DNA from 3 places in the Bacillus sp. CGMCC 1.16607 genome. Region 1 is predicted to be linked to each of the others. Evidence: riboswitches for the same ligand, from Rfam matches in the RefSeq annotation. Region 1 holds a riboswitch; each other region holds the start of a gene.
The links. Region 1 has a riboswitch for S-adenosylmethionine ahead of ACFSO7_RS10365 (ABC transporter permease). Riboswitches for the same ligand answer to the same signal wherever they lie in the genome.

Region 1 (10,378 bases):
ATGCATACTCAAAATCCTTTGCTGTTAATGGATCACCATTTGACCACTTCACTCCATTACGAATAGTAAAGGTGTAAGTTTTTCCATCCTCTGATACATCAACTTTACTCGCTGCACCTTCTATAATATTTCCATCCTTATCAAGAGTATATAGCCCTTCATATATGTGATCAATCACCCAGAAGGAAGTTGTATCAGAAGCAAAAGCGGGATCTAATGTATAAGGCTCCCCACCTAAATTGGCTGTAATTTCTTGTTTTACGTCTTTCTTTTTTGTTGTTGAGCCTGCTTTTTCATTACTGCTGCAGCCAGCTAACGCTGAAATAATTAGTAGAAATAAAGCTAAAATGCTTATAAAAGTTTTTTTCATTATTATGTACCTCCAAATTAATATAGATGACATGAAATCCAATGATTTTCCTTTACTTCCTTCCATTCAGGGGTTTGAACGGTGCAAACCTCGCTCGCTACGGGACATCTTGTCCGAAACGGACATCCTGATGGAGGTGCTAACGGACTTGGCGGATCCCCTCCAAGGACAATTCTTTCTCCTGTTCCCCTTAAGCTTGGCTCTGTTACAGGAATGGCTGATAAAAGAGCCTTCGTGTACGGATGAAGGGGTTCCTTGAATAAGGTTGTGCTCTCTGCAAGCTCCATCATTTTCCCTAAATACATCACACCAATTCGATCACTTATATGCTTAACCATTGCGAGATCATGGGCGATGAACAAGTACGTTAATTGATCTTCCTTTTGTAAGTCCTCTAACAAATTGACAACCTGCGCTTGAACAGATACATCCAGTGCCGATATCGGTTCATCTGCGACAATAAAAGAAGGTTCTACTGCCAAAGCCCTTGCTATTCCGATTCTTTGTCTTTGCCCTCCACTAAATTCATGTGGATATCGCTTTGCATGATCAGGATGTAAGCCTACCTTCTCAAGTAGCTGGTACACCTTTTCTTTTCGCTCAGGCCCCTTATATAGCCCATATGCATCTATCCCCTCAGCAATAATGTCACCTACCTTCATCCTAGGGTTAAGGGATGCTTGTGGATCTTGAAAGATCATTTGCATTTTTCGATTAAAATCTCGTTTACCCTTACGATCTAGCTTTGAGATATCTTGGCCATTAAACACCACCTTTCCAGCCGTCGTTTCATATAGACCGACGATTGTACGACCAAGCGTTGATTTTCCACTTCCACTTTCCCCAACAAGACCTAAAGTTTCACCTTTTTTTATAGAAAAAGTAATGCCATCTACAGATTTAATAAGTTTCTTTGTCCCTGAATTGAAATACTTTTTGACATCCTGCACTTCTACCATATACTCAGACATTTTTCTCACCTCCCGACAGCGATTAGTTCTCTATTTTTTGATGCTCGAGGATCATTTAGCCAGCATCTAGCTTGATGCAGATTAGAAAATGATTCTAGCTCTGGCATATAACCGGTACAAATTTCCATCGTATAAGGACATCTTGCGGCAAAAGGACAACCAGTAGGAGGGTCAGCTAAATCTGGTGGGGTCCCTTCAATCGGTATGAGTCGCTCCTTTTCCAATGTATTTGGCTTTGGTACTGAACGCATCAACCCCCAAGTATAAGGATGTTTAGGTTGTTCAAAGATTTCTTGTACTGTTCCTGTTTCAATAATCATGCCGGCATACATCACTGCAACCCGATCGGCTACTTCCGCCACAACTCCCAAATCATGAGTGATTAAAATAGTCGATGAGCTTCTTTCTTTTTGAAGCTTAATAAGCAACTCCAAAATTTGAGCTTGAATGGTCACATCTAGTGCGGTAGTTGGTTCATCAGCTATAATTAACTTTGGTTCACAAGCAAGAGCAATTGCGATGACCACTCTTTGTCTCATCCCTCCACTAAACTCATGCGGATACTCGGAATAACGAGTCTCCGCGTCCGAAATACCTACAAGCTTCAGTAGTTCAATCGATTTTTTCTTCGCCTCTCTTTTGGACAATCGTTGTTTTTTTAATAGTACTTCATCAATTTGCTTCCCTATTTTCATTGTCGGGTTAAGCGCACTCATCGGATCCTGAAAGATCATCCCTATTTCTGAGCCCCGAATGCTTCGTAGCTCCTTTTTCGAACAAAGGGTAATATCTTTTTCTTGAAAGAAAATGTGGCCATTATTGATTTTTCCATATGAGGGAATCATCCCCATAATCGCATGTGCGGTGACACTCTTTCCACAGCCGCTCTCACCGACCACAGCAAGTATCTCACCTTCATCCACATGAAATGACACATCTCTTACAGCTTGTACATCCCCCCCTGCATTTTGAAAAGAAACTTTTAAATTCTTTACGTTTAAAAGGTGACTCACCATTCTTCCTCCTCAATTTTTGGACTTAGGATCAAGCGCATCTTGAAGTCCATCTCCAAATGCGTTAAAAGCAAACATGGTCAATGAAATCATGAGTCCAGGAAAAAACAATCTCCACCACTGCCCACTTAAAATAACTCCTAGAGAATCATTTGCCATTGTCCCCCAGCTTGCTGTTGGTGCTTGAACGCCTAATCCAAGAAAGCTAAGAAAGGATTCAGCAAAAATAGCCTGTGGAATGGTAAAGGTAAGATTCACAATGATAATTCCCAACATATTAGGTAGTAAATGCCTGAAAATGATTTTTAAATGTGGAGTTCCAAGCTTTTCAGCAGCAAGGACATATTCCAGCTGTTTAAGTTGAAGTACCTGACCACGAACAATTCTAGCCATGCCGACCCAGCCAGTAATGGAAAGGGCAATGATCATGGTCATTAGTCCAGGCTTTAAAATAACCATTAACAGGATCACAATGAGTAAATACGGTATGCCATATAGAACCTCTACTAATCTCATTAATACTTGATCAATGCGATTACCTATTTTCCCCTTACCTGACATATAGCCAGATACTCCTCCGATAAAGACACCAATAATTAAATCTATTAAAGCAGCGGCAAATCCAATAAGTAATGAAATTCTTGCTCCAGCCCATGTTCTAGACCAAACATCACGCCCTAAATCATCTGTTCCAAACCAATGATCACGGGATAATGGAAGATTCCCCTCTAGTAATGATTGTTTACTAGGACTGTGCTGAACCATATAGGGTCCGATAACGGAAAGAAGAATGATCATTACTAATAAAGTAAATCCAAGCATTGCAAGCTTGTTACGAATCATTTTTGTTACTACTTCATGCCAAAAGCTTTTTTGTGGTTTGGCAATTAGAACTTGCTTTACATGATCTCTGTCTACTGGTCGAAAAAGATCGTCCAAATCAGTTGAATAGTTTCCCACGCTTATTCACCTCCACTAGATAATTTAATACGCGGATCTATTAATCTGTAACAAATATCAATAACAAACAAGGTCACGATTAAAATCACGCTATAGAAAATTGTTGTTCCTAAAATCACGGGATAATCACGGTTAAAAATACTATCTACAAAGTATTTTCCGATCCCTGGAATAGCAAAAATCTTTTCAACAACAAAGGTCCCTGTAATAACTGCAGCGAATAGCGGACCTATAAACGAAACGACCGGAATAAGAGCATTGCGAATCCCGTGTTTCCAAACAATTTCAAAAGTTGTCAAGCCCTTTGCTTCAGCCGTCTTAATATAATTTTGATTTAAGACTTCTAACATGCTGGTTCTTACAAAACGAGCGATAATGGCTAAAGGTCCGACTGCTAAAGCAAGAGTTGGCAATAAGGTATGTTTCCATGTTCCCCAAGAAGCAACTGGCAGAAGTCCCCATTCGACTGCAACATATTTAATAAGTAAGGGAGCGAAAATAAAGCTTGGAACAGAAATTCCAATAATAGCTATAAACATTGATTGATAATCTAACAATCTATTATGATGAAGGGCTGCCATGACACCTAGACCAATACCAAAAATAATAGCCAAGATAAGAGATTGAATTCCCAATATTGCCGAAGGAGCGAATCCTTCCAAAATTAGCGTATTTACATCTCTTGTTTTTGATTGAATCGAAGGACCTAAATCTAACTGGACTAAATTTTTCAAATAAAGTATGTATTGGATCGGTAAAGGTTCATCTAAGTTGTATTTTGCTCGCATGTTTTTTAATGTTTCTTCTGGCAATGCTTTGGCATCTGTTGCGAACGGATCGCCTGGAATGTAATGCATAATAAAAAATGTAAGTGTAACAATAATCCACAGGGTAACGATCATTGCCATTAAACGTTTAAATATAAACATCATTTTCAATCAACCCCTTACAAATAATTAGTTTTCCTATAAGAATACTATGAATTATAGTTTGAAAAAGCCCTAAATTAATTTCCACTTATCCCCAACTCACAACTTGATCAATTAAGTTGGTTCGAGCCAAAATGAAACCTTTTCCACTTCATGATCACTCCTTATACAATTGAAAAAGCCCCTCACCATAAATAAGATGAGGAGCTTCTAGCGAACAAATACTCATCTTATCTTTCAGGTTATTTCTTCCTGATGGAATTGGCACAGTATTCTTTTCAAGAACCCGCTGCCGAGGTTTCATAGGGCCAGACCCTCCACCTCTCTGGATAAGAAAATTATTAAATTTTTAAATAATAATATAATTATTCTAAAATAACAAATTACCTAAATTTATTTTCAAAACAGAAAATCCTCTTCTTGAAGAAAGAAGAGGATTGAATAATAAATCGTCTCTTCTTATCTTTCAGGTCTTGTCACCTGATGGATTTGGCACAGTATTTTCTAAGGAGAATCTGCTGCCGAGGTTTCGCAGGGCCATGTCCCTCCACCTCTCTGGATAAGAATTAAATTATTTAACTATTTAACAAAACTAAGGATAATACGTTTCTCTTACATAGTCAACCATTTTATTATTATTTTCTCAAAAAAGTTTCATTGTTAATGATAAGGGAAAGGTTCTTATACCGATATTTTTTATTACCGGGCTTTTACATTATAGGTGAAAGAATCGAAAATTAATCTATGAATCATTCAGACTAATAATACGTTTTTATAAATGAAATCATATCACGGTTTATCTTCTTTAGCATTTCTTCGGAAGCGAAATGGCCCATATCGTAGAAATGGCTAGCAGTAATATTAGGAATGATCTTTTTAGCTGTTTCTATCATTCTTTCACCTGGAAAGAAAATATCCTTTTTCCCACCAATAATCATTGTCGGAGCTGAATATTTATTGAGCTCGCTTGCTGTTGTCAGCTTTGGCATTTCCTGTTCTAATTTGGTACTTCGGAATATCTCCATAATAATGTCAGCATCCATATCCTTCATGCAATAATCTGACATTGCATCTGCTATTTTTTTCATATACTTTTTATTTCCCGTCATTTTTAAGCTTAGAAGTGGAATTAATATTTTTCTGATCATTTCTATCTTTGACCCTAGTAAAATTCCAGCCGGGGCATATAGAATTGAACAAGCTATTCTTTCGGGAAAATAGGTAGCAAGGCGTAAGATAATTCCCCCACCATAGGATGGACCCGCAAATGCAGCCTTTTCAATTTGAAAATGATCCATTAAATCAAGGATCCACAAAGCAAAACTATTATCTTTTGCAGATATTCTTGTTTCTGAACTGTATCCTGGATGACCTATTGTATCAGGTGAATATACACGGTATTCTGACAGTAAGTCGGAAAACCATGATAACGTCATTGGATTAATACAATTTCCTCCTTGGAAAATAAATAGTGGTTTTCCCTCCTTCGGTCCGGTTACCAATATATGCGTTTTACCATACCTAGTTTCCACATACTCTCTTTCAAACTGAACATTAAATGACTTTAAATATATTTCATAATATGATTGTAATTTCTTTCTGCTATCATCGTTTACATAGATCGTATGACTCATAATAATGACCTCACTTCAATTTGACTCTTTCACTATGATTTCTGCTTAAAGAGAAAATTTCCTTCTTTCGACAACCGGACAATTTATTTTGGAATGTTCAATCTTTGCCTTTCATATGATAAAAGGGAAACAAAAGGAGGAGTCATTCAAAAAAATGAATGTATTTCATTGGTACGTTATTTTCACATTATTATTAACTACTTTGTTATCTATGATTTTTGCCATACGAAAAAAATCAACTTTAGTACATATGCCTGGGATGGTTATATCGATGTATTTAGGTATGAATGTTGGTTTAACAGCAGGAGTGCTTTTCGGATCTATTTATCAAGGAAACTTGTATCTTTCAACGATACTAGCAATGCTACTTGGAATAGTAGCAGGAACTCTATGTGGATTGATTTTTGGCGTATTACCCGCAATAGAGGGATTTATGGCTGGTGTAATGGGTGGAATGATGGGAGCTATGCTCGGAGAGATGATCACCATCCCGCAATCTTCTATCATGATTAAAATCTTTCTAACCTTAACCTTATGTACGATTCTCCTCTTTTTCATTTTACCGAAGCATTCTGAACATGATGAGATTAAAAATAAAAAATGGTTCTTGAAACCTATTGGGATTATCGTATTAATAGTATTTTATTTAATCATTGGTAATCAACTGAAGTCTTTTCCATCAAAATCTACACCGCAAATGGAACATTATCATCATTAAAAAGAGTTAGGACAGGTTGACCTCATTTAATAAGGTCGTCCTTTTTTATGTAAAAAATGTACTAATTATGACGAAAATGTGAAATCGGCGGATATACTTGTGTTTTGGACGGATATATGAAGAAAAGTGACGGATATACGGGAAAAACGGCGGATATATCACCTAACTGAGCGGATAAAATTTTAACAAGTGAAAGCAGTAAGTATTTTGTAAATAAATTGTAACTAGATAGTGCGAATGTTAGATATTTGATCAATTTTCTATTAAAATAACACTCCTACTAAAACAAAAAGCCTAGCGCAATCCACGCTAGACCTGTCAAAATCAACATATATTAAATCAAAAATCTGCAAAACTACATTTATGCTATTTTTTCTTAAAAATTGAAACTCCAAATGCAAGCAAGCCTACGATTAAAGCAGCGATGGAGAGGTAAAGTGGAGTCTTTGATTCGTTTGTTTTCGTATTTTCATCTACTGCTTGTTGGGCAGAATCTGAATTTGCTGATTGGTCCGCATGTGTTGCACCATGATCAGAAGCAACTGCCTGATTAACAACAGTCACAGAGGCAGGATGTTCAGCATCCTCTGCACCAACCCATTCTACAACACTTCCATCCTTATATGTTTGATAAGCTTTCCAAACGATTTCATTCGCGTCGTCTCCAACTTTTCCTTGCATGTTAAATTGCCCGAATTCAGTTGGTGAGAGACCTTCTCCTTCCGTGGTCCACGTAACACTTGTTATTTTTCCTGAAGTATCTTTTTGCACTTCATATGTCCAACCTGGTTTAGGTTCAAAGCGGGTAATGTTTACTTCTTCAGAAAATTTCACTTCGACCTTTGTTGTAGGAACTTCTTCACTTTCAGATGGTACTCGAACAGTAAACACTTCATATTTTCCTTGTGATGTTTCCTTTGGCTGCACTGTGACGTGAGCACTTGCTACTCCAGCGTAAAGAGATAAAGCACCTATGATTGATACGGACAAAGTTACTAATTTTTTCATGATAAATCCCCCATTGTTGTCTTATATATTTGTCTAACAAAATTGGTTTTTAGTAAACAACGAAATCCTTACGATATACCATCTCATTATCATCTGAGTCTAATATTCGAATCTCTACCGTCCAGTTTCCTGCAAACGGAAGGTATGGTCCATCGATCATGTAATGAACACTCGGTGCTTGTTCATAGTCTGGAAATGGTATTTGAATTGGAGCCACCTCTGGATTGTCTTTGTTTTTTAAAATTAATTCGATCCGTTTCATTTTAATTTCAGCTTTATCCGAACTTGCTTCCACCATGAAAGTATTGGTACCTGGAATTTTTGGCGAGATATTTGCTGTAAACCCGATATTTCCATCCTGCTCATGCCATGCAAATGGTTTGTTCTCAGGTAGTGGGCTTAGGTACGTGAAAATCCCTACAATACATAAAATTAGAATCATTAAGGCAAAATCTACTTTCATCAATTTACCTATCATATACTCATTCTTTTTGGTTAAATAATGGCGTAGTATACTACCAAGTAAGATGATCAAAAAAACAAGGCCAACTTTGGCTAGGAGGTATTTCCCCCACTGAGTATAAAGTACATATGGTAATTTAGGCAGGAAAATAAAGGATAAAATAGAACCTGTCACAATGAGAATCACGATACTAAATAGGGCTGCTTTAGAAAATATTCGCAAAAACTGACCAGAATGTTCATCATGCTTTTTCCAATAAATAAGAATATACAATAATCCACCCGCCCATATGGCGGCGGCAAGCAAGTGAATAAGATCCAATGAAACGGTTATTAACCGCGGATCATAGGCCATTGAATGGCCATTTATACTCTTTGCAGCTAGTAAAATGAATGCCCAGGCTCTATCCACCCACGTATGGCGCAGCAAAATAAAAAAGCCAACAAAAGATAAAAGCATGGAAGCTAACCAGGTAATGCCAATTGTCGTTCCAAATAACAGGGAGATTAATTCTCCTAAGTTCCAGCTATCTAATAATCCCGAAAATTGCACATATCCGAATCCAATATTGGCTAGAAAAAAGAAAGACAGTAAACAAATCACCCATTTTCGATTAGTTCGTCTTACTTTCTGTGACTGCAACAAAATCACTTTGCTTACAGTTCCCCACATGATCCAACCTGTAACCAAAAGCAGTGCGATAAAATAAATAATCCTTACAATAAAATTCAGGATAGATCCTTCAGCTTTACTTACATCCTGCTGAGGAGTGTTTATTTTATCAGAAACCTCCCCAATCGAAATCATATATGATCCTTTCACAGGATGCCCGTCCGCTGACAATACGCTATATGAAACGGTGTAAGTCCCATTGGCTAATGATGGCAAATTCTGACTTAATTGTTTCTGATCGACACTTAACTCCGTCTTACTTTTACTAATTGACTCACCGCGGTTATTAAACACTTTAATCGAATAAAGTTCATCTTCCAGTCTTTCATTAAACAAAAGAACAATTTCTTTTGGAGAAGACAGGATCTGATTGTTTGGAGTTGGAGTAGCTTTCTCTAACAATGCATGAGCATTAACGCTCTGTGGTATGATAAGAATGAAAAATAAGAGCATGAGAGAGATACTTTGCTTCTTGATAAATGGCTGTCTTACATAAGTTAACATCCTTTTCCCCTATTCCCCCATTCTACTAGCACCTTCACACAAGAGAAGTTTCAAAAGTTCCTTCCCTATAAAATTAGTAAATTTCTTAAAAATTTCATATGACTCTTATGGGCTATTTTTTTAATAAAATGAGCTAAAAAGTTCATTGAATAGACATAGTACAAGTCATAAATATAGTGAAAAATAGAAATTATGTTTTAGCTTTGATATTCTAAAGAAGCTTCACAGATACATTGAATAAAGGGGAATAACACGATGTCGTACCGTAAATTGAAGATATTCACCATACTCATTCCAACTATATTAATAGGTGGGTTTGAGTTTTTCCGTCACAGTGTTTTACTTCATAATCTTTCTATGGATGCTGGAAACTTTTTTATTACGATATTAACATTCATTATTTCCTACGCTTTTGCGACATGGATGTTCAGAACAATCGATAAGAAAAATCAATGGATAACAAAGGAACGTGAAATGCGGGCCATTTACGAGGAAAGAGAAAGATTAGCAAAAGAATTACATGATAGCATCGCACAAACTCTTTTTTTACTAAAAGTACATTTAAAAAAAGGAAAAGTGGAAGAAGCAGGTGCTCTTGTTAATTCAATTGACACCCATTTACGACAAGCCATTTTCAACTTAAGGATAAGCCCAGAAGAACAAGCTTCTTTCTCAAATAGAATAAAAAACTGGCTCGAAGACTGGAGTACCGTCTCTGGAATAGATGTCGAGATTGACATACTTTTGAAAGAAGCATATTTTATGCCTTCAGAAGAGATTCAGCTTTTTGGGATTATTCAAGAAGCATTTAATAATATTAGAAAACACTCTGAAACAAAGGATGTATATTTTAAAATACTTACGCATGATAAAGATTGGGAAATGAATATTCATGATCACGGGAAAGGGTTTGTTTTAACTGATATTCGTTCTAATCAATATGGGGTCGCTATGCTAAAAGAGAGAGCGGAAAGATTAAATGCGGAAATGGAAATCAAGTCAGAATTGAATGTCGGAACAATAATTATGTTGAGAGGAATAAAATAAGATGAGCAATCCCTTTCGAGTATTAATTACAGATGATCATCCTCATGCAAGAGAAGCTATTCTAGAAATGCTAGCGGATGATCCTCATT
Region 2 (10,378 bases), on a different contig from region 1:
TTATTGGGGGGATTTTTTTTGCTTCTTAAAAAATTGTAATCGTCACATTCATTTTCTTGCTAAGAATAGGAATATCTATGTATTCCGCAAACACAACAATGGCTCACAACGGTGGACGGGATGAATTAGGTGGTCATTTCAGGTCAAGTGATTGTATGTACCTTCTACACGAACCCACTCTTTTATCAAAAACGGCTATAAATATAGACGAGCTCCTAGCGCTTATAAAAAAACATAATGGTTCGAAATGTGTCGCAAGCCTAACCGTGAACAAAATTGACTTAGAGGGTTATATTTTCGCTTCAAACAGAGGGTCTGAGCCAACAACCGTTGATACTAGCGAACCGCTTCAAATTGGTAAGAAATATAAGGCTACCTTAGAAAAATGTACGGACGGTGATACGGCTACTTTTTCAATCAATGGAAAGTCGTATAAAACGCGTTTTTTATACATTGACACTCCTGAAAGCACGAAGCAAATCGAACCGTATGGCAAAGAAGCAAGTAAATTTACTTGTCAATTTTTAAAAAAGGGGACAATTTCGTTAGAAACCGATGGTCATGATTTATTCGATAAATATAATCGACTTCTTGCGTGGGTGTAGGTTGGAAACGAGTTGCATCAAGAAGTAATCACAGCTGCTGGTTTGGTTGAAGATTTCTATGATTACGGGACATATCGGTATGAGGAACGTGTTGTAAAAGCTATGCTGGAAGCGAAGAATCAGAAGATAGGACTATATGCTTCAGCTGCGGAACATAAAAGCGAGTCCAATTCGCCTAAAATTAATTTAAAATTAAAAGGAAAAAACAATCAGACCAGTCAATCATTTTCTGAAACTGAAAAGGAAGATAACGAAAAACATACATCAAAAGGTGCTTGGCTTCCAATTATTTTAGGTGCACTTCTTGTAATAGGTATTCTATTTTATTTAAAGGTTAAATTTTCGCTTTTATTATAGTTGCAAGTGTTAAAGCCGAAACTCCAATTGAGGAGTTTCGGCTTTTTGTCTTCTTTCATACCTTTTGTTGGATCAATAAGATATTTTTCTAAAATTAATTATCCTCAATTGGTTTTAAATTACCTTCAATCTCAACACGGCGTTTTTCTAAAAACGGTGGTAAATCTAATTTTTCACCAAGTGTTTCGATGTCTCCGTCAATTGTAAAACCTGGTCCATCGGTTGCAATTTCAAATAGAATGCCGTTAGATTCGCGAAAGTATAAGCTCTTAAAGTAGAATCGATCCACAATGCCTGATGTATGGAAGCCACGTGCACGTACTTGTTTATCCCAGAATTCAAGCTCTGCCTCATCCTTGACCCGAATGGCTAAATGATGAATACTACCTCGCCCAGGTTTTTCAGTAGGACCGTCTAAATATTTCGCAACGATTTCACCAAATACTTCACCTTGAACCGATTGAAAAATTACTACATCTTCCGTACGTGAAACTTCTGTGTATCCAAATATTTCTGAAAGAGTACGCGCTAGTTTATCGAGCCTGCGAACGGTTATTTCCACTGATCCCATACCTTGAATTCGATGTTCTTCAGGTATGATTGATTTATCCCACGATTCCCAATGCTGAACTGTCTTACCATTTGAAACAAGTAGCACCATGCGGAGCCCTTCAGAATCTTCAAAGAGCAATGCAGGTTTATTAGCATACGTTGTGATGTCACTGTGTTGTACACCATATGCCTCAAAACGAGCTTTCCAATATGTTAAGCTTGCTTCCGTTTGAACAAGTAAACCAATTTGAGTAATAGCGTTTGTGCCTCGATATGTGCTTCCAACAAGTGGGATTTCAAAGAATGATAACTCTGTCCCAGCACTTCCTGTTTTATCTCCGTAAAATAAATGATACATCGACGGATCATCTTGGTTCACCGTCATTTTCACACGACGTAAACCAAGTACATTACGATAAAAGTGGTTATTTTGTTTTGCATTTTTTGTAATCATTGAAATATGATGATGTCCTGGAATTGTATACATAAATTACCCCTCCTATTTGTCATTTGATTAATCAAGTGATTCAATAAGAAAATTACTTGTTCGGTAGTTTCTTTTTTTCACTATTTTTTTGTACTCGAGTCATAAGTGAATATAAAACTATTTGTTCTTCTCTAGATAAACATTCATCAAAAAACGAAGATTGGAATGCAAGTTGTTCAAAAAACGCATTATCAAGTTTTTCCTGACCCTTCTTTGTTAAAAAAATTGTTTTCGTTTTCCACTTTTGCTTGCGTTCAATGAGTCCGTCTTTTTCAAGGCGAGCGAGCATACGCGAAATACCACCTTGAGTCACTGTGACTTTCTCAGCTAGTTCACTTTGTGTTAATGGTTCGTATGATGATATTTGCATTAACACATCAAATTGTGCAGTTGTTAAATCAAACTGCTTTAAGAATTCATTTGAAAGTAAGTTACTTTGATGTGTAAATCGAGTGAGTCTTAGCCAGATTAATGATCCGCGAGTATTATGCTGCATTTTTGTTCTCACTCCCTTCCGTTACTATCACTTTACCACTCAAATGATAATAGCACAAGAAAAATATCTTGAATTCAAGATACTTTGTAAATGATGTGAAAAATTAGCATTTTGTTCTAACTCATAAACACATTTGCCTAAATTTCAGGATTAGCTTTGTCATTATTCACCCTAATCAAAGACATTTTACTGCTTACAAATACAAGTATTGTCTTTAAGACTCCATATAAGGACATTTTTCACGAAATACGATTAAGTTTATCCTTCAAAGGTTTTATAACTTATAATTCCTCAATAATGAAAAAGACAAGCTCCACTTTAAGGATGCTTATCTTTTTCAATTACTATTGATTTAAGAAGAAATAGGATTTAATCATAAAATAGCTAATTTCCTCTGGTAATAGTTCTTTTATGGGTTTGAGTTTATCTGTATCCGCTTTTTTTACAGCTTCATTGATTAATAGTCGGTATTCATGGGGAAGAAGCTTGTCCCAATCCATGTAGTTCCCCTCTTCTGCACTTCTAATAAGATGTGATTCGATGGTTGTAATAGACATATTTCGTTCTTTTGCGATCATTGAGATTGTGTAACCATTATTAAATAAGTCATAAGTGACAAGATGGGATGCCTTAGAGACTTCTTTTTGCTCTCTTTTGGGTTTTTCGATTTTAATTATTTTTGTATCATTCCTATCACTAGTTGTTTCTATAATTACTCTATCTGGATTCTTTTCACAAAATGTCCGGATTAATTGAATGAACTCCAGCCCATACTTTTCCAACTTATGAGCCCCTACCCCTTTGACATTCATAAATTCCGCGTTCGTTTTTGGTAACCTCACGCACATATCTTGTAAGCTAGTGTCCGAAAAAATGACAAAAGGCGGTACCCTTTCTTCTTCCGCAATCCGTTTTCTTAAAGTTCGAAGCTCCTCAAATAATGGATCAGACTTAGAGATCGTTTTAGCTTGAATCTCCTCTTTGCGACTGACTGTTTGTTTCCCTGTTAATACGTTCTTTCCTATTGCGGAAACATATATGGTTGGAAATTGTCCATTTTCAATTCCAATAATCTCTTCGGTTATCAAATAATCAATAAAATCAGTTATTTCTTTCGCACTTTTGTTTTGCAATAACCCATATGTAGTTAAGGTATGAAAATTAAATTGCATAATTGTTTTGCTTTTTGAACCGGTCAGAACTTTAGCTACTGTAGATTTTCCGAAACGCTGTCCCATCCTTATGATACATGATAATACGATTTGCGCTTCTTTTGTCACATCCACAGCTGATCTAGTATCGGTGCAATTGCTACACTTACCACAATTTCCAGGTGAAGCTTCATTAAAATACTCGACGATCCACGATTGGAGGCAGTTTTCCGTATGACAATAGCCAACCATTTGATGCAGTTTTTCTAGCTCCATTGAGATTCGTTCGCGGTCTAATGTTTGGTCAATTAGGAAGCGGTGAATTTGCGTATCACTTGCTCCATATAACAGAATACAAGTACTTTCAAGTCCATCACGCCCAGCCCTTCCTGCTTCCTGATAATAACTCTCCATATTTCTTGGCATTTGATAATGGATGACATAGCGTACATTGGATTTGTCAATCCCCATTCCAAAGGCGCTTGTTGCGACCATCAACGGCTTTTCGTCTTGTAAAAAGGCATTTTGTTGTTCTAAACGTTCATTGTCACTAAGACCAGCATGATAACGTGCGACAGGTAGCTTCGCTTTTTGCAGTGTTTGGTATAACTGATCGACTGTTTTTCGAGTGGCTGCATAAATAATCCCCGACTCGTTTGCATTTTTTTTCACATAATCAAGTAAAAAACGATCACGATCTTGCCCTTTTACCACGGAAAAAGATAGATTGGTCCGTTCAAAGCTCGTAACTACTTCATTTTCGATTCTTAATGATCTACATATATCCTGTCGTACTTGTGAAGTGGCGGTTGCTGTTAACGCAAGTACAATTGGTTTCGTTTGAATATGGTTTAGGATACTTGAGATATACATATAGCTTGGGCGGAAATCATGCCCCCACTGAGAAATACAGTGTGCCTCATCCACTGCAATAAGCGGAATTTCAATTTCTGCTAATTCTTTTAGAAAAAGTCCCGACTCTAGACGCTCTGGTGAAATGTAAAGGAGCTTATAGTGTCCTTTTCTAGCCAACATCATCCGTTCCTGAATGTCCTTTTGCGTCAAACTACTATTAATATAAGTGGCTGCAATACCTAGTTGCTCCAAAGTGTCTACTTGATCCTTCATTAAGGAGATAAGTGGAGAAATGACGATGGTTGTCCCTGGAAATACGAGGGCTGGAACTTGATAACATAGCGATTTCCCTCCACCTGTTGGCATAACACATAATGTATTTTGCCCACTGAAAACATGTTCGATAGTATTTTTCTGACCTTGACGAAATTCATCATAGCCAAAATGAGATTTTAATATTTGTTGCGCTGTTTGTAACATGAAAAAATCCTCCTCTAACTAGGAGACTAGTGTAATTGTATTCATCTATTATACACTCTCTGCTGCCTTCACGTCTGAGATAAATTCAATCCTAAGTGACTAAACCATGAAATTTTCCCAAAAAATAGTTTCTTTTATCATCCAATTCGATTATTATCTAATTAGATGATTATTAAATTAGATGTCAATCAAATGAATGAAGGTGATTTTATGTTTCACGCATTTAAAGCTGAAAAATCGTATCAAAAATTGTTTTATGCAGGAATAATTAACGGGATTGGTGACCGATTTAGTCAAGTCGCGTTACTGACCTTAATTTTACAAATGACTGGATCTGGGTTATCAGTCGGAATCACTCTAGCCTTAAGGATGCTGCCCTTCCTATTCTTTGGTCCATTAAGCAGTACAATAGCAGAAAAATTGACTCGTAAAAAACTGTTAATGATGACTGATTTCTTTCGAATTTTTATTGCTCTGTCATTTTTGTGGATAAATAGTCCAGATGATATGTGGATTGTTTATGTTGGTTCCTTTTTATTAGCAAGTGGTGAAGCGCTTTACTCACCAACAAGAAGAGCAAGTATACCAGCAATTATTAATCAGAAAAATATGAAGGAAGTGAATTCATGGGAACAGGTTCTTTTAGGATTTGTGTTAATATTTGGAGCTTTAACTGGGGGATTGGTTTCATTTGTTTTTGGAGCTAAGGCAGCCTTTGTCATCAATATTCTATCGTTTTTAATTGCAGGTTTGATCATCATGAAGATCCCTACATTAGAATCTAATTTCGCAAAAGAAACGAAAGTAAACGGTGAAAAAGTAAAAGCTACTACTTTGTTTTCAGTTATCCTTTCCTCTTCATTATTATTCATGCTTGTAACCGTTGATTTCGTCCTACCTTTAACAAATGGAATTGAAAATGTGCTTATTAGTGTGTATGCGATCGACACTTTTCAGGCGGCTGACTTGGGAGTTGGAATTTTGTACAGTGTACTTGGCACGGGGTTCATCGTTAGTCCAATAATAACGAAATGGATAAAGGGTCATTACCTGTTATTCGCTTTTATCTGTATGATGGTGGAAGGTTTAATTTTGTTCATCGTCAGTCAATCTCAATCTTTTGCTCTTGTTGTTTTGTTATTTGGAATTTTAACCATCTTTGGTGGTGTTAGCAATACGCTAATTGATACTGTCGTAATGGAAACAGTTCCGTTAAAATTACAAGGAATGTATTTTGGTTTATCTGCGACACTGGCGAATACTTTATTAGGACTTTCAATGTTTTTAACCGGAGTATTACTCGAGGTCTTCGATCCAAGAACTATGGGTGTTATTAATGGTTCATTATATTTCCTCTTCGGTTTGATTTTTCTTTTATGGTCATTACGTGTAAATGTAATAAAGGAACATAAGAAGATCCTTCAAAAAGTTCCGAATTTGAATCCTTAAAAACGTAAGATGGTCCTCTTAGGAGAGAACCATCTTACGTTTTATTTTGTTCTTGTTCCATCTGCAGCATTTCCTCTTCTTCCTCTACTGCTATTCTCGTAATTTTGTCTTGAAGAATGGTAAAAGCTTGATCAAGATGTTCTCTAGAAGGAAATTTAGGCTCATTCTTCACATAGTAGCCCCCTATATTTCTTATTTCAAACAAGATGCCTATCACTAGCATCCCTCAGGACATTAGAAAATATCCCCAAAAAATCATGCTTGGATGATGACTCTTGTACCATTCGGAACATAACCAGCCAATTCTAATACATCTTTATTTTGCATGCGAATACAGCCATGAGACACAGCCTTACCTATCGAAGATGGATTATTCGTTCCATGAATACCATAGCCTCGTCTTGAAAGGGACAACCATAGAACTCCGAACGGTCCGCCTGGATTCGGCTCGCGATTAACGATTACATAATCACCTAACGGAGTCTTAGTAAGTATTTTTCCAACGGCAATTGGATACGTTTTAAAGATTTGCCCGTGATGAAATAATGTTAGTCTTCTTTGTCCTAAAGAAACTTGAATATGATAAGGAATCGTATTTGGATCAGGCAAACCGGGTATTTGAATTTTTTGACCGACAAATAAATGATTTGGATTGATTCCTGGATTTGCAGCCAATAATTTTTGTAATGAGATTCGATAATTAGAGGCAATTAAAGCCAAATACTCACCTAGCTTAACCGTATGGAGCATTTGTCCACCACACCTTTTTTCTTTTACAATATGCAAGGGGAGTGCTGCCAGTGCCTATTTAGTTAACTTCCTCTAAATTTTTGATATTCCTCTTCCAATTCAGCTAAAGATAGTTCGAAAAGCTGTAAATTTCTACTTTTGAAAATTCCCATTTCCAATAGTTCATTTATAAGAAACTCTTTCTTCGTTTCCTCTTCTGTTTCGCGAAAAATATTCATAACCACGCCTCCGATCTAATCATAAAATAAAAAACCCCTTCTTATCGCTTTTACAATAGCAAGAAGGGGTTATTTATGTTCTTCGACCGCACCTCTTATCTATCAAGCAAATAACACTTGTTGGAATTGGCACAGTGCACTAAGTAGTGCCTGTTGCCGAGGTATCTTAGGGCCAATTCCCTCCACCTCTCTGGATAAGAAATATTTAATTGGAATTTACTATAATGGTTTTCCATTGTGATGTCAAATATTAATGTACCAAAAAAATATTTACTTAATTTAAATTTTCCCGATATAACATTATTACTATAAAAATAGGGACTAATATTCAACAATGTGGAATATATCACATGTATGTGAAGTAGTTCACATAACGTTCAAATACGCTTTCAAAATGCGTGATGGCAGTCACGTTAATCATTCATGACAGAGAATACAATTAACTTGTAATCACATATTAAAATAATTTTTTATTAGGAGGAAATAACATGAAGGTTCATCAAAAATTATGGAAATATTCTCTAACTACTGCCTCTATGATTCTATTACTAACAGCATGCAATACTGATACCACATCTGTAAAACCACAACAAGAAAAAAAAGCTGAAACGACTGCTTCAACTCCAAACCTCATTGAAACACATAAAGATTTAAATCAACCACCTGTTCCGTTAAAGCTTGAACGTATTGGTAAAAATGAAGTGAATGTGGAAATGACCGCTCAGATTACAGATATTGAGATTAGTGAAGGAAATGTGTATAAAGCCTGGACATTCAATGGGCAAGCGCCTGGTCCTGTCGTTGTCGTTAACGAAGGAGATACCATTAACTTTAAATTAAAGAATATGGACCCTTCGATTCCACACAGTATGGATTTCCATGCTGTACACGCAGCACCGTCTAAAGACTTCATTGATGTTATGCCTAATGAAAGCGGTTCGTTTACTTACCCTGCCAATAAACCTGGGGTGTTTATGTACCATTGTGGAACAAAGCCAGTTCTTTCACATATTGCGAACGGTATGCACGGAGTCATTATTGTTAAGCCTAAAGATGGTTATCCAAATGATGGCCAAATAGACCGTGAATTCGTTATCGTTCAAAATGAATGGTATAAATACAATGATCTTGAAGATTTTAAAAATGGAGTCCCTACAAATGTCGTTTTTTCAACAAAAGCACTTAAAGAAGGTCAATTAAATACTAATGGGACAACAACTAGTTTAGTAGACACTCCTCTTATTGCTAAAGTGGGAGATCGCGTTCGATTTTATGTCAACAATGTTGGACCAAATGAAGTAAGCAGTTTCCACGTGGTAGGGACCATTTTCGATGATGTATATATAGATGGAAATCCATTTAATCACATGAAAGGCATGCAAACTGTCATGTTACCTGCTAGTGGTGGTGCTGTCGTCGAATTCACTGTCACAAAAGAAGGAAACTATCCGATCGTTACTCACCAATTTAACCATGCAACAAAAGGTGCCGTTGGTATCTTGAAAGTAACAAAGGATGGGAAAGACGATGGTAGTGTAGCAAGTGGGCATTAAACATTATTAATCTTTTGATAGTAGCGACCTGTAATTCCAGGTCGCTACTTTTTATGTTATAGGTTATTTAATAAACCAAACCTTTACTATATGTGTATCATTCACTTCATATATAGCAATCGCTTCCCCAGTAGACCCATCTGCTCTCCCTGTTAAATATTCGTGGTCAATCACATGGTTCCCCATGAAGGTACGATTTTTTAAATCTGCATTTAAATCTGGATTATCTAAAAATAGTTTCCGATATCTTTCAGTAAATGCTTCCTTCCCTTCCATCAATACTTTGTTAGATGGAAACTCCAATACGACAATATTATCGTCATACTGATCGATAAACTCTTGTAGTTGCTTAGAATTGTATGCATCCAATTGTAACTGAGCAAGTTGTTCTGGTGTTTTATTTATCATAATAGCTGTTTCTCCTTATTTGGAATTAACATTTACAAATCATCAGTGTATTCCCGTCAGGATCTTTAAAATTAAAATAGTGATTATGTTGAATATCAGTTAATAAATGAACCTTTTTTTGCTTTATAAATGAATAGGCATCATCAATATTTGTTGTATTAAAATGGAATAACGGGAAATTTAAAATATTTTCTTCTGAAAAAATCTTACTATCTAAAACGATTCTCGTACCATTCATAGGGATAACATAAATATGACCAAACTGTATTTCTCCTTCTGCTTGAATTCCCAATATATCACAATACCAATCTCTTGCAAGCTCTATGTTACTAACTGGTATAAATACTGTTCCGATTTGGTTTAAAATTGGATGATTCAAAAAAAACACCTCCATTAAATTATCTACTTTAAATTACATTCGCTTTTTTGTTTCATAATCCTGCACCGAAATTGTTGAATATTTAGAATTTCGTATTGCGAAATAAATTCAAACTATTTAAAATAAATTAGAAAACACTACGAATAAGGGAGTATTTATGAATCGCAAAATTTTTCTATATGTTAAAGCTTTTTCAGACCTTGGGACATTTATGGATTTGATAGCCATCAATGTTTTGATGTATGTGGCAACTGGCAGTTCTGCTTGGTTAGCAGCTACTATGGCGTTTCGAACGCTCGGTGGAGTTCTTTCTAGTTTATTTTCTGGAGTCATTGCGGATCGCTTTGATCGACGAAAAATCATGATTTATACTGATATTTTTCGAGCGATTATCATTCTTTGTTTAATCCCATTTCCAAATCCAATCATGATTATTATTGTCTGTTTTTTGATTGGACTTACTAGTAGCTTTTTCGCTGTAAGCTATAGTGCGGAAATTCCGCAAATTTTTGGTCAAGATAAAGTTCTAGAAACGAATTCATTAATTGCACGTTTAACTTCAATAAGCTTAGTTGGTGGTTTTATCGGTGCTGGAGTAATTACTGATTTCCTTGGATATAAAATTACCCTTGTCATTG
Region 3 (10,378 bases), on a different contig from region 1:
GAATTTTATATAACGAAGTACTACTTTATAGAAAAACTTTCCTACATGAATCATTCCAATACTCATGAGCACCCCTAAACTAAATGAAGTTAGGGAAACAAAGAAGTTTACTGAAAAGGATTCGTAGCTATATCCTAAGAAATAGGAACCTAGGATTGCGATTGGGAAAACGGTTAATCCAAAAGCAGCGGCACAAAGTCCAACATATGCACCAAAAAGTCCAGCAACAGGTCCAAGAATAAAAACTAAGTTAAAAAAACTAAGACTGATTGTCGCCACTATCGCACGGAACATATTAGTTGGTGTTTGATCTTGCTCCGCCTTGCCGATTCGGTAATCCGCTAGTAAGTCTCGTGCAATCATATATGGATCTCCAAGCTCTGCGATGAGCTCAGCCTCACTTTTGCCATTTGCCAGGCCAATTTCAAAATGTTCTTCGTAATCATAAAGCATTTCTTTTCGATCATGTTCAGGTACTTTTCCTAATAAATACTCTAATTTTGCTAAAAATGCATTAGATGCCATGATTCATTCCCTCCTCGATAAATTGATTCACCGCAAACGAAAACTGCTGCCACTCGTCAACTAAAATATTCATGTATTCTTTTCCTTTACCTGTTAACGAATAATATTTTCTGGGAGGTCCTTCTGTCGATTCTGCTAAATAAGTTGTTAAAAAGTCTTCTTTCGTTAATCTTCTTAGCAAAGGATAAAGGGTCCCTTCTGCCACTTCAATCTTATTGGATATATTTTGAGCTAATTCATACCCATATTGATCTTTTTTCGAAATGAGTATGAGCACACATAATTCCAAGACACCTTTTTTAAATTGAACATTCAAGGAATAATCCTCCTTCTGCTTAGATAGCTACAACACTCACTACTGAGCGATGTATAATAGCTGGTGAAAAAAAATAACATTTGCTTCCACATTTAATATGATAATACACAGTACTGAATAATGCAAGGTACTAAATATAATTTTTTTTAGGATAAAAGTAATAGTCAATTATCACTATATTCAGAAAAGTGGAAAAACCCAATGCTAACCTTTGAATTAGTACATATAATAGCAAGAGGTTGTATTGTTCTCTAATGGGAAAAAAGTTACATATTGAGGGGATGTGTGGATGAATATGTCAATTTCTGAGATTAAAGGAAAGGCTTTAAAATCCCTACGAGGGAAGTGGGGGTTAGCTGTAGGGCTAACGCTTCTAATATTCATAATTAATTCGATTTTCCCATTAATAATCGAAGCAATCATTAGTGGAGGATTTACAAACTGGGTAAATCAGGAAGGGACTTCCGTGGGTGGGTCGTTTTTTAGCATGATCCTTTCCATTGCTTTAATCCCATTTACCATTGCTGTTTCTTGGTTTTTTCTGGGTGTCGCCAGGTTTGAAGAGGTGCAGATCACGGATGTCTTTATGATCTACAAAGATGGAAAAAGAGCATTGAAACTAATAGGCACGTCTATTCTTGTAGGGATTTTTACCTTTTTATGGTCCTTATTATTGATTATTCCTGGTATCATTAAAAGTCTCTCGTATTCTCAAACCTTCTTATTATTGAAGGACCACCCTGAATTGACTGCTCTTGATGCGATTTCGGAAAGTAGAAGACGAATGAATGGTTACAAATGGAAATACTTTCTCTTAAACTTAAGCTTTATAGGCTGGGGAATTCTATGTATTTTTACTTTGGGAATCGGGTTATTATGGCTTTCTCCTTATGTCTCAACGTCTGTTGCTACTTTTTATAATGAATTAATCAAGCCACAGGGGAACGTTACTAAGATTATAGAGGAATAAAAAATGAGCCTCCACTTTAGTGGGGGCTCTATTTAAAAGATAAGTATAACATTTACGGACTTCGAAAATTGTCCAGCGCAAGCGTCCTTGCCCCTCGAGGTCAAAAGCCACTCCATGAATGAAGGCAAAGAGCGCCTTCTTTCATGGATCGACTTTTGCTTGTCGGGCAGAACGAGCTGCTTCCGCTTTTCTTGTTAAGCTCTTTGTTCAAACAACTGGACAACTTCTATAATCACTTTGGTAGCTTTCACCATATTGTCCACAGAGATAAATTCATATTTACCATGATAGTTTTCGCCACCTGTGAAAATGTTAGGAGTCGGAAGTCCCATATAGGAAAGCTGTGAACCGTCTGTACCGCCGCGAATTGGCTTGAAAATCGGTTCGATGTCTAACTTTTCCATTGCTAGCTGAACGATGTCGACAATTTCTTTTACTGGCTCAATTTTTTCACGCATGTTATAGTATTGGTCCTTTATTTCTAATAAAATATTGCCTTCACCGTACTTGCTTCGGAGTTCCTTCGCAATGGTTTCGAATTTATTTTTCCGAGCTTGGAAGTTATCTTTGTCAAAGTCGCGGATGATGTAAGAAAGTGTTGTTTTTTCTACATCACCTTGAAATGAATTTAAATGGTAAAAACCTTCGTAACCTTCAGTAGATTCTGGTGCTTCTTCCACAGGTAGATGACTATTAAATTCCATGGCAATTTTCGTGGAATTAACCATTTTCCCTTTTGCCGTTCCAGGATGAATATTTGTTCCTTTAATTGTAATCTTGGCAGCAGCTGCATTGAAGCTCTCGTACTCTAATTCTCCTAGTGGCCCACCATCCATCGTATAAGCGTATTTCGCCCCGAAAGAAGCGACATCGAATTTATGAGGTCCTCTTCCAATTTCTTCATCAGGAGTAAAGGCGACTCTAATTTTTCCATGCTTAATTTCAGGATGTTGAATAAGATAATCCATGGCTGTCATGATTTCCGCAATGCCTGCTTTATTATCTGCACCAAGAAGGGTCGTACCATCCGTAGTAATTAGAGTGTGGTCATGATAATTGGACATTTGTGGGAAATCCTTTGTTGAAAGAACGATATGTAGATCTTTATTTAAAACAATATCCTCGCCATCGTAGTTCTCAACGATTTGTGGCTTTACATTTTTGCCGGTAAAATCAGTTGCTGTATCCACATGTGCCAAAAATCCGATGGTTGGCACATCTTTTTCTGTATTGGATGGAAGGGTTGCCATCACATAACCATTTTCATCCATTGTCACATCAACCATACCAATCGCTTTCAACTCATCTACGAGCATTTGTGCAAGAGTGAGTTGTCCAGGTGTGGAAGGACAAGTTTCACTATCATCATTAGACTGTGTATCGACAACAACGTAGGAAGTTAATCTCCTAATTAGATCTTGTTTCAATTTGCATTCATCTCCTATTCATAATCTTTATTTAAGTTTATCATAAGTGTAATGAGTTATTAATTTTAACTATCGAAACTTAAGGAGCTGATTGTAGTGAATGTAAATAAAATATCACCAAAAGAACTGTATGAAAAGATGAAGAAGGATAATCCTGTTTTTCTACTTGATGTGAGAGCCTCGGAAAAATTCGATGCCGACCATATTGAAGGAACAACACGAAATATCCCGAAAAATATCATTTTTGAAATGGATGAAAAAAGTGCCCAAGCTGTTGAATTGCCAAAAGATGAAGAAATTGTTGTCACATGTACTACTGGAAATTCTGCGGCTAAATGTGCTGCCATTTTAGCAGAAAAGGACTATAATGTTTTAGTGTTAGAGGGTGGAGTAACCGCTTGGAAGGAATACGTAAAATCCCTTTAAAATTATATACTGATTGGAAGTTATGATTTCATGCTGCACAGAATAAACAAACAAATTGAAAAAATTATGCCACTGGTCACCCCGGCAAGTGTCGTTCTAGGGGTGTTACTCTCGGCTTATATTAAGGATTTCTCCTATTTAATTCCATGGATCTTTGCATTTATGACTTTTTCAGGAAGTTTAGGCTCTAACTTTCGTTCCTTGAAGGATGCGGTTTTACATCCATTACCGATTCTAATTGCATTAGGCTTGTTGCACATCATCATGCCAATTTGGGCTTGGGGAATCGGACATATTGTTTTTAATGAAGATATTTTTACGATCACGGGAATTATACTCGGAATGGCTATTCCAACTGGAATTACTAGTCTTATTTGGGTTTCTATTTACAAAGGGAATATTCCTTTTACTCTATCACTCATTCTAATCGACACTTTACTTTCGCCTATTATCGTACCTTTTACGATCTCACTCATGGTTGGGCAAAAAATTGAGATGGATGTACCTAGCATTATGACTGGTTTGTTAGGAATGATCGTTCTCCCTTCCTTAGCTGGTATGACGATCAATCAATGGACAAAGGGCAAAGTGAAAGAGATTTGGAGTCCGAGACTAGCGCCAATTTCTAAAATTGGTCTTGCAGTTGTCGTTATGTTAAATGGTGCCGTTGTGGCACCTCATTTACGAGTGATTAGCGTAAAACTCATTGTCATCGCGATTGTTGTATTCGTCATTGCTATGTCTGGATATTTTCTTGCTTTTGTTTTAGGAAGAGTGTTTAAACAAGATCAAGGAACAGTGATTGCATTGATATTTACAGGCGGAATGAGAAACATCAGTGCAGGAGCGGTTTTAGCCGTTTCTTACTTTCCACCTGCAGTTTCGGTTCCAGTTGTTGTGGGGATGCTATTTCAACAAATACTCGCATCACTTAGTGGATATTTATCGGATCGGTACTATCATCAAAGAGTCTCAAAACAACAACTCAATATGTAAAATATGTATGATACTTGGGAGGAGTGTTTTTATAGCACTTCTTTTTCTTTTAAATTAAGAAACCTTTTCAAATTTTTTCCGTATAAAAAAGCGGAGGGGAATGCAGATGTCACTAATCTCAATAAATATTAAACAAGCAGGCTATGAAAAAGATGAAGCAATGATTCAGGATATACAGTTTTCAGTAGAAAAAGGTGAACTCATCGGTTTAATTGGGGCAAATGGTGCGGGGAAGAGTACAACGATAAAAAGTATTCTCGGATTAATTCCTTTTATAGAGGGGGAAATTATAAAGAAGGAGGAGACCATTACCTCTTATCTTCCTGAGAGACCAGTATTTTATGATGACTTAACCTTACAAGAACATATCGATTTTATTGCAGCTGTTGAGCAAATTACAGATGAAGAAGTAACTGACCGTGTCATGCCATTATTAAAAAAATTTAAAATGGCCGAACATATTCATGAATTGCCTGCCACCTATTCAAAAGGAATGCAGCAAAAAGCAATGATTATATTAGCCTTGATGACTCAACCTGAGATACTTATTATCGACGAGCCGTTTATTGGGCTAGATCCAATCGCCACAAAAACTTTATTAGAAATCATTCAAAAGGAAAGAGATCGTGGCGTTGGTATATTAATGTGTACCCATGTATTGGACACAGCTGAAAAAATTTGTGATCGTTTTGTGTTAATAAATGCAGGTCACTTAATTGCAAATGGGAAGCTAGAAGAATTCCGTACAAGCTGTAAAATGCCAGAAGCTTCTCTTTTCGATTGCTATCATCATTTAATAGATGGTGATAGTGATGAATAGTTTTCTAGTATTTATTGACCGAGTGAAACGAGATTATTTATATCAATATCGTATCATTAAAATCGTTTTAGACTGGACAATTATGTTATATTTAGTAGTTCCAAGTTCAATTATTGCTATTTTTATTTATCGTTCTTGGTGGTTGGAACTTCCAACATGGAGTGAATACTTGTCTATTTACATACTTATTTCCATTGCTTTTTTAGTCAGTTGGGCTGGGAGTTTTCGTACTTTTGTTAAAGAAGCAGATGGGATCTATTTTTTAAAACATATAAAGAAATTTTTGAATATGAAGAAATGGGCATTTGCCTTTTCGTTAGGGAAAGCGGCTTTTCAAATTATTTTGTTTGTCATCGTTGCTCTGCCCTTTTTATTTCATCGTTTTTCATACGATACTTTAGAAATCGTAGGATTTTCGTTATTTTACATCGGCCTAACTTTTTTGATTATTTGTATCAAAACGGTATTCATTTCTAGATTTACGGGTTGGATAGAAAAATTTATCTTGTGGTTGATTGTGATTACCTTATTTTTATGTAATATGTTCTTTTTCTCACCCCTAGTATTTCAGCCAGTATATTCATTCGCTTTAGCCATTCTATTTATAGGTATATCACTGGCACTTACGCTCCCAAAGGTGTCTACAACGAGAAATTTCCAAGAAGAAGTAAGAAAAGAAAATGAAGAACGATTACGTTACTTGAATATTATATTCAGAGCATCTCCAGAAATTGAAAAGACAAAAACATCAAATAGGAAAAAGCCATTACTATTTCGTCAGTCTAAGAGAGTCTTCAAGAAACGCACAGCACAGAACGGTTTTATCGAGCTATTTTTAAAAATGATTGGCAGGAATTTCGCGTATTTAAAGGGGTACTTTCAAATGATCGGGACAACTGGCGTGGCCATAGTCGTATTACCCCCTGTTCTTTTTAAGATCATTATCTTAATTGGATTCTCTCTTTTTATTTTGTATTGGATAAGCAATTTATGGGATAAACTCATTTTAGCGCATCCTAATAGTAAACAGTATGTGAGCCATGAATCATATTATCAGGCTAGATTAAAAGCGAATCTATTTTTTTCGATTCCAGCGATTTGTTGTGTCTCGATTATTTTTCTCGTAACCATGTTAATCAAATAATCCCGATAATGGAAAAGATCCACGTAAAGTTGGTCAACTTTACAAACAGAGTTGGCATATTCTTTTTAAAAAAATCAAATTTGTTGTTGACAATTTTTAAATAGGTATTATAGAATCAACAGTATCATAATTAAATCTTATCCAGAGAGGTGGAGGGAACTGGCCCTTTGAAGCCTCGGCAGCAGACTCCTTTTGAGAACTGTGCCAATTCCAACAAGCGTAAAGCTTGGTAGATAAGTTAAGAGATGTCATCTTCCGTCCCTTCTTATGTTATCAAGTTAACATAGGAGGGATTTTTAATTTATATAAAAAAATAAAATTTTCTTATCAAGAGAGGTATAGGGACTGGCCCGATGACACCTCGGCAACAACTCATTCGTGAGAACTGTGCCAATTCCAGCAAGCATTTAAGCTTGATAGATAAGAAGAGTTAGATCACTTTGACCTCTTCTTGCCGTTGCCAAGAAGAGGTTTTTTATATGGAGGGTAATATGAAAGAGATTAATCAAAAAACTTTAGATCATATCATTGATACATTAAAAAAATTAGAATTCGGATCGGTAGTCGTTACTGTACATGATGGAAAAATCACTCAAGTTGAATCGACTGAGAAAAGACGGTTTACAGATAAAAAGATTGATTGAAGTAGGTAAAATGATAATGGAAAGTGAGTAAACACGTTCCAATTTAAGAACTAAATATTCCCGGGCTGACTGGACGACCAGAGGCCCCAATAAGACTTACATAAAGTATGTAAGCCTTATTGGGGCCTTTTTCGTTCAAAAAAGAAGGGGTTCTATTACATTTTTGGAGGTGACATAAATAATGGGGTAAGAATTCATTGTGCTGTTGGAGACACTGGAAAAACAGTAGCGGCCCGACTGCTACCTGGCACTGACCTGATAACAGGAATTGAACAGGTATGCAAAGAAAATGGGATAAAATACGCCTCTATCTTAAATTGTTTTGGCAGTTTATTGCGATCGGGATATTTTTATTTAGTCCCGAAGGTAAATTCGAAGATTGGTGCTGGATATGGTGAACTTAATGAAGTGGAAGGTCCAATTGAATTTTTGAATGGAACGGGTGTGGTTTGTCAGCGTGACAACCAATATGAAGTTCATATTCATGGCACGATGTGTGACCATAAAGGAAATGTTTTTGGTGGACATCTTGTAAAAGGGAAAAATCAAGTTCTGACAGTCGATCTTGTCCTGGTCGAAATAGAAGAAATGGCCCTTCTGCGCCAATTTGATGATGAGACAGAAGGCAACCAATTCTATCCAGTCAAATTGGGTGAAAGTGAAACGACATATTTAAAAAACAAACAGGAGGAAAGCAAATGAAAAAGCTAGCAATCATTTTATCTTTAATACTATTAGTAGGAGTTCTTGGAGCATGTGGAAAAACGGCTTCTGGGGATGGGAAACATTTAAATGACAAGAAATTAAAAATCGGAGTGACTTCAGGGCCACATGAACAAATTGTTGAAAAAGTAAAAGAGGTTGCTGCAAAAGAAGGCTTGGAACTCGAGCTAGTCGTCTTTTCGGATTACATTATGCCAAATACTGCATTAGCTGAAGGTGAATTAGATGTAAACAGTTATCAACACAAACCGTTCTTAGAGAAATTTAACGAAGACCATGATACCGAATTAGTAGAAGTAGCTAAAACCATTCTAAACCCAATGGGAGTGTATTCTGACAAGTTTGCTAGCATTGAAGACCTACCAAAAGGAGCGAAAGTAGGTTTACCTAATGATCCTACAAACGGAGCACGTGCTTTATATATTCTTGAAGAAGCAGGAATCATAAAAATTAAAGAAGATAAAAGAGAAACAGCTTCGATCTATGATTTAGAAGAAAACAAGCTTGATTTAGAATATATTGAATTAGACGCCGCTCAAATTCCGAAGCAATTAAGTGAACTAGATGCAGCTGCCATTAACACGAATTTTGCTTTAGAGGCTGGACTAAACCCGAAGAAGGATTCCATCCTTTTAGAGTCAACGAATTCACCATATGTTAATTACCTTGTAGTGCGTGAAGAAAACAAAAATGACCCAGTACTAAAAAAGCTTAAAAAGGCTTATCAGTCTGAAGAAGTAAAGCAATTCATCGAGAAGACATTTGGTGGTTCCGTCATTCCGAGCTGGGATTAATAAGAAGAGGTGATTCATCACCTCTTTTAAAAAGGGGGAACAACAACATGATTATATTAAAGAATATTTCCAAGAAATTTGAAACGAAAAAAGGGATTGTAGAAGCCGTAAAAGATGTTAATATCCACGTCCATAAGGCAGAAATTCATGGTGTGATTGGCTATAGTGGTGCAGGAAAAAGTACCTTGATTCGCTGTGTTAATTTACTTGAAAAACCAACGAGTGGTCAAGTTTTTATAAATGGAGAGGAAATTACCACTATATCTGCTAGTCATCTACAAGAAAAAAGAAAGAAAATAGGGATGATCTTTCAACATTTTAATTTATTAAAAACAGCAACAGTCTTTGATAATATTGCTATTCCATTAAAGCTAATGGGAGTGAACAGGGAAGAAATTCAAAGTCGGGTAAATAAATATTTAGAAATAGTAGGATTATCAGATAAACATAATGCCTACCCCGCCCAGCTGTCAGGGGGGCAAAAACAACGTGTCGCCATTGCAAGAGCCCTTGCTGGGGAGCCAGAAATTTTATTAAGCGATGAGGCTACAAGTGCTTTGGATCCTGAAACAACGGATTCCATTTTGGACTTATTATTGAAAATTAATCAAGAATTAGGAATTACAATCCTCCTAATCACACATGAAATGAATGTCATTCAAAAGATTTGTGACTACGTATATGTTATGGAGAACGGTGAAGTAATTGAACAAAACTCTGCTATTAACTTGTTTACAAAGCCCAAAAAAGAGACGACGACGAAGTTTTTAAATACGATCTCGCAACGAAAGTTATCCCCTTCATTAATCAAACAATTGAAAGTGAAAGGTTCGGTGCTACGACTTACTTTTGTCGGGGAATCAACAGGGCAGCCGTTACTAGCTTTAGTAAGCAAACAGTTTAACGTCAAACCCAATATTTTAACAGCTAATATTATTGAATTAAAAAATGGGATTGTCGGTAATTTAGTGGTTCACTTAATTGGAGATCAAAATGAAATCGACCAATCTATACAATTTTTAAAAGAACATGGTGTCGGTGTCGAAGAGTTGGAGGGATAATCAATGGACAGATTTGAGACATTTACTGAGCAGTGGATCCCGATTATTGGTAAGTCATTAGGAGAAACGTTTCAAATGGTTTCGATTTCTCTTGTGTTGTCTGTTTTAGTCGGAACTGGGCTTGGTATTCTTTTAGTGTTAACAAGATCTGGTCAACCGCTTGAAAATAAATGGACCTATCATGGATTAAACCTATTGATTAATATTATTCGGTCCGTCCCCTTTATCATTTTATTATTCTTTATCTTACCTTTTACAAAATGGGTTGCTGGAACAACGATAGGGGTAAAAGGAGTCATTGTTCCTCTAGTTATTTATACAGCTCCCTATATTTCTAGATTAGTAGAAACAGCCTTATTAGAAATGGACCATGGTGTCATTGAAGCGTATCAAGCGATGGGGATTAAGAAGAGACATATCATTTGGAACGTTATGTTAAGGGAATCAAGGTCATCGCTTGTTCTAGGACTTACGATTGCAACAGTAAGTTTAATTGGAGCAACCGCGATGGCAGGTTTAGTTGGCGCGGGAG

Region 2: it holds a riboswitch for S-adenosylmethionine, as region 1 does, so the genes downstream of both, fbpA (Fur-regulated basic protein FbpA) here and ACFSO7_RS10365 (ABC transporter permease) in region 1, are expected to answer to the same signal.
Region 3: it holds a riboswitch for S-adenosylmethionine, as region 1 does, so the genes downstream of both, ACFSO7_RS15765 (YezD family protein) here and ACFSO7_RS10365 (ABC transporter permease) in region 1, are expected to answer to the same signal.

What each region holds. Positions count from the first base shown of each region.
Region 1 covers NZ_JBHUJX010000018.1:31,260-41,637, forward strand. The annotation lists gene ACFSO7_RS10345 (peptide ABC transporter substrate-binding protein) at 1-370, opposite strand, end outside; gene ACFSO7_RS10350 (ABC transporter ATP-binding protein) at 388-1,341, opposite strand; gene ACFSO7_RS10355 (ABC transporter ATP-binding protein) at 1,347-2,357, opposite strand; gene ACFSO7_RS10360 (ABC transporter permease) at 2,367-3,314, opposite strand; gene ACFSO7_RS10365 (ABC transporter permease) at 3,317-4,243, opposite strand; SAM riboswitch class I at 4,471-4,579, opposite strand; SAM riboswitch class I at 4,700-4,809, opposite strand; gene ACFSO7_RS10370 (alpha/beta fold hydrolase) at 5,002-5,877, opposite strand; gene ACFSO7_RS10375 (hypothetical protein) at 6,032-6,595, shown strand; gene ACFSO7_RS10380 (YcnI family copper-binding membrane protein) at 6,962-7,603, opposite strand; gene ACFSO7_RS10385 (copper resistance CopC/CopD family protein) at 7,653-9,242, opposite strand; gene ACFSO7_RS10390 (sensor histidine kinase) at 9,498-10,289, shown strand; gene ACFSO7_RS10395 (response regulator) at 10,291-10,378, shown strand, end outside.
Region 2 covers NZ_JBHUJX010000012.1:160,663-171,040, reverse strand. The annotation lists gene ACFSO7_RS08050 (thermonuclease family protein) at 78-605, shown strand; gene ACFSO7_RS08045 (hypothetical protein) at 618-962, shown strand; gene ACFSO7_RS08040 (ring-cleaving dioxygenase) at 1,057-2,001, opposite strand; gene ACFSO7_RS08035 (MarR family winged helix-turn-helix transcriptional regulator) at 2,054-2,497, opposite strand; gene recQ (DNA helicase RecQ) at 2,842-4,983, opposite strand; gene ACFSO7_RS08025 (MFS transporter) at 5,194-6,432, shown strand; gene ACFSO7_RS08020 (hypothetical protein) at 6,467-6,604, opposite strand; gene ACFSO7_RS08015 (L,D-transpeptidase family protein) at 6,688-7,182, opposite strand; gene fbpA (Fur-regulated basic protein FbpA) at 7,245-7,400, opposite strand; SAM riboswitch class I at 7,493-7,601, opposite strand; gene ACFSO7_RS08005 (multicopper oxidase domain-containing protein) at 7,889-8,953, shown strand; gene ACFSO7_RS08000 (nuclear transport factor 2 family protein) at 9,017-9,361, opposite strand; gene ACFSO7_RS07995 (VOC family protein) at 9,387-9,740, opposite strand; gene ACFSO7_RS07990 (MFS transporter) at 9,898-10,378, shown strand, end outside.
Region 3 covers NZ_JBHUJX010000022.1:141,424-151,801, forward strand. The annotation lists gene ACFSO7_RS15725 (DUF1700 domain-containing protein) at 1-525, opposite strand, end outside; gene ACFSO7_RS15730 (PadR family transcriptional regulator) at 515-841, opposite strand; gene ACFSO7_RS15735 (DUF975 family protein) at 1,131-1,811, shown strand; gene pepT (peptidase T) at 2,006-3,238, opposite strand; gene ACFSO7_RS15745 (rhodanese-like domain-containing protein) at 3,335-3,664, shown strand; gene ACFSO7_RS15750 (bile acid:sodium symporter family protein) at 3,695-4,660, shown strand; gene ACFSO7_RS15755 (ABC transporter ATP-binding protein) at 4,767-5,480, shown strand; gene ACFSO7_RS15760 (ABC transporter permease) at 5,473-6,624, shown strand; SAM riboswitch class I at 6,759-6,864, shown strand; SAM riboswitch class I at 6,946-7,051, shown strand; gene ACFSO7_RS15765 (YezD family protein) at 7,116-7,268, shown strand; gene ACFSO7_RS15770 (PPC domain-containing DNA-binding protein) at 7,461-7,970, shown strand; gene ACFSO7_RS15775 (MetQ/NlpA family ABC transporter substrate-binding protein) at 7,967-8,785, shown strand; gene ACFSO7_RS15780 (methionine ABC transporter ATP-binding protein) at 8,833-9,846, shown strand; gene ACFSO7_RS15785 (methionine ABC transporter permease) at 9,850-10,378, shown strand, end outside.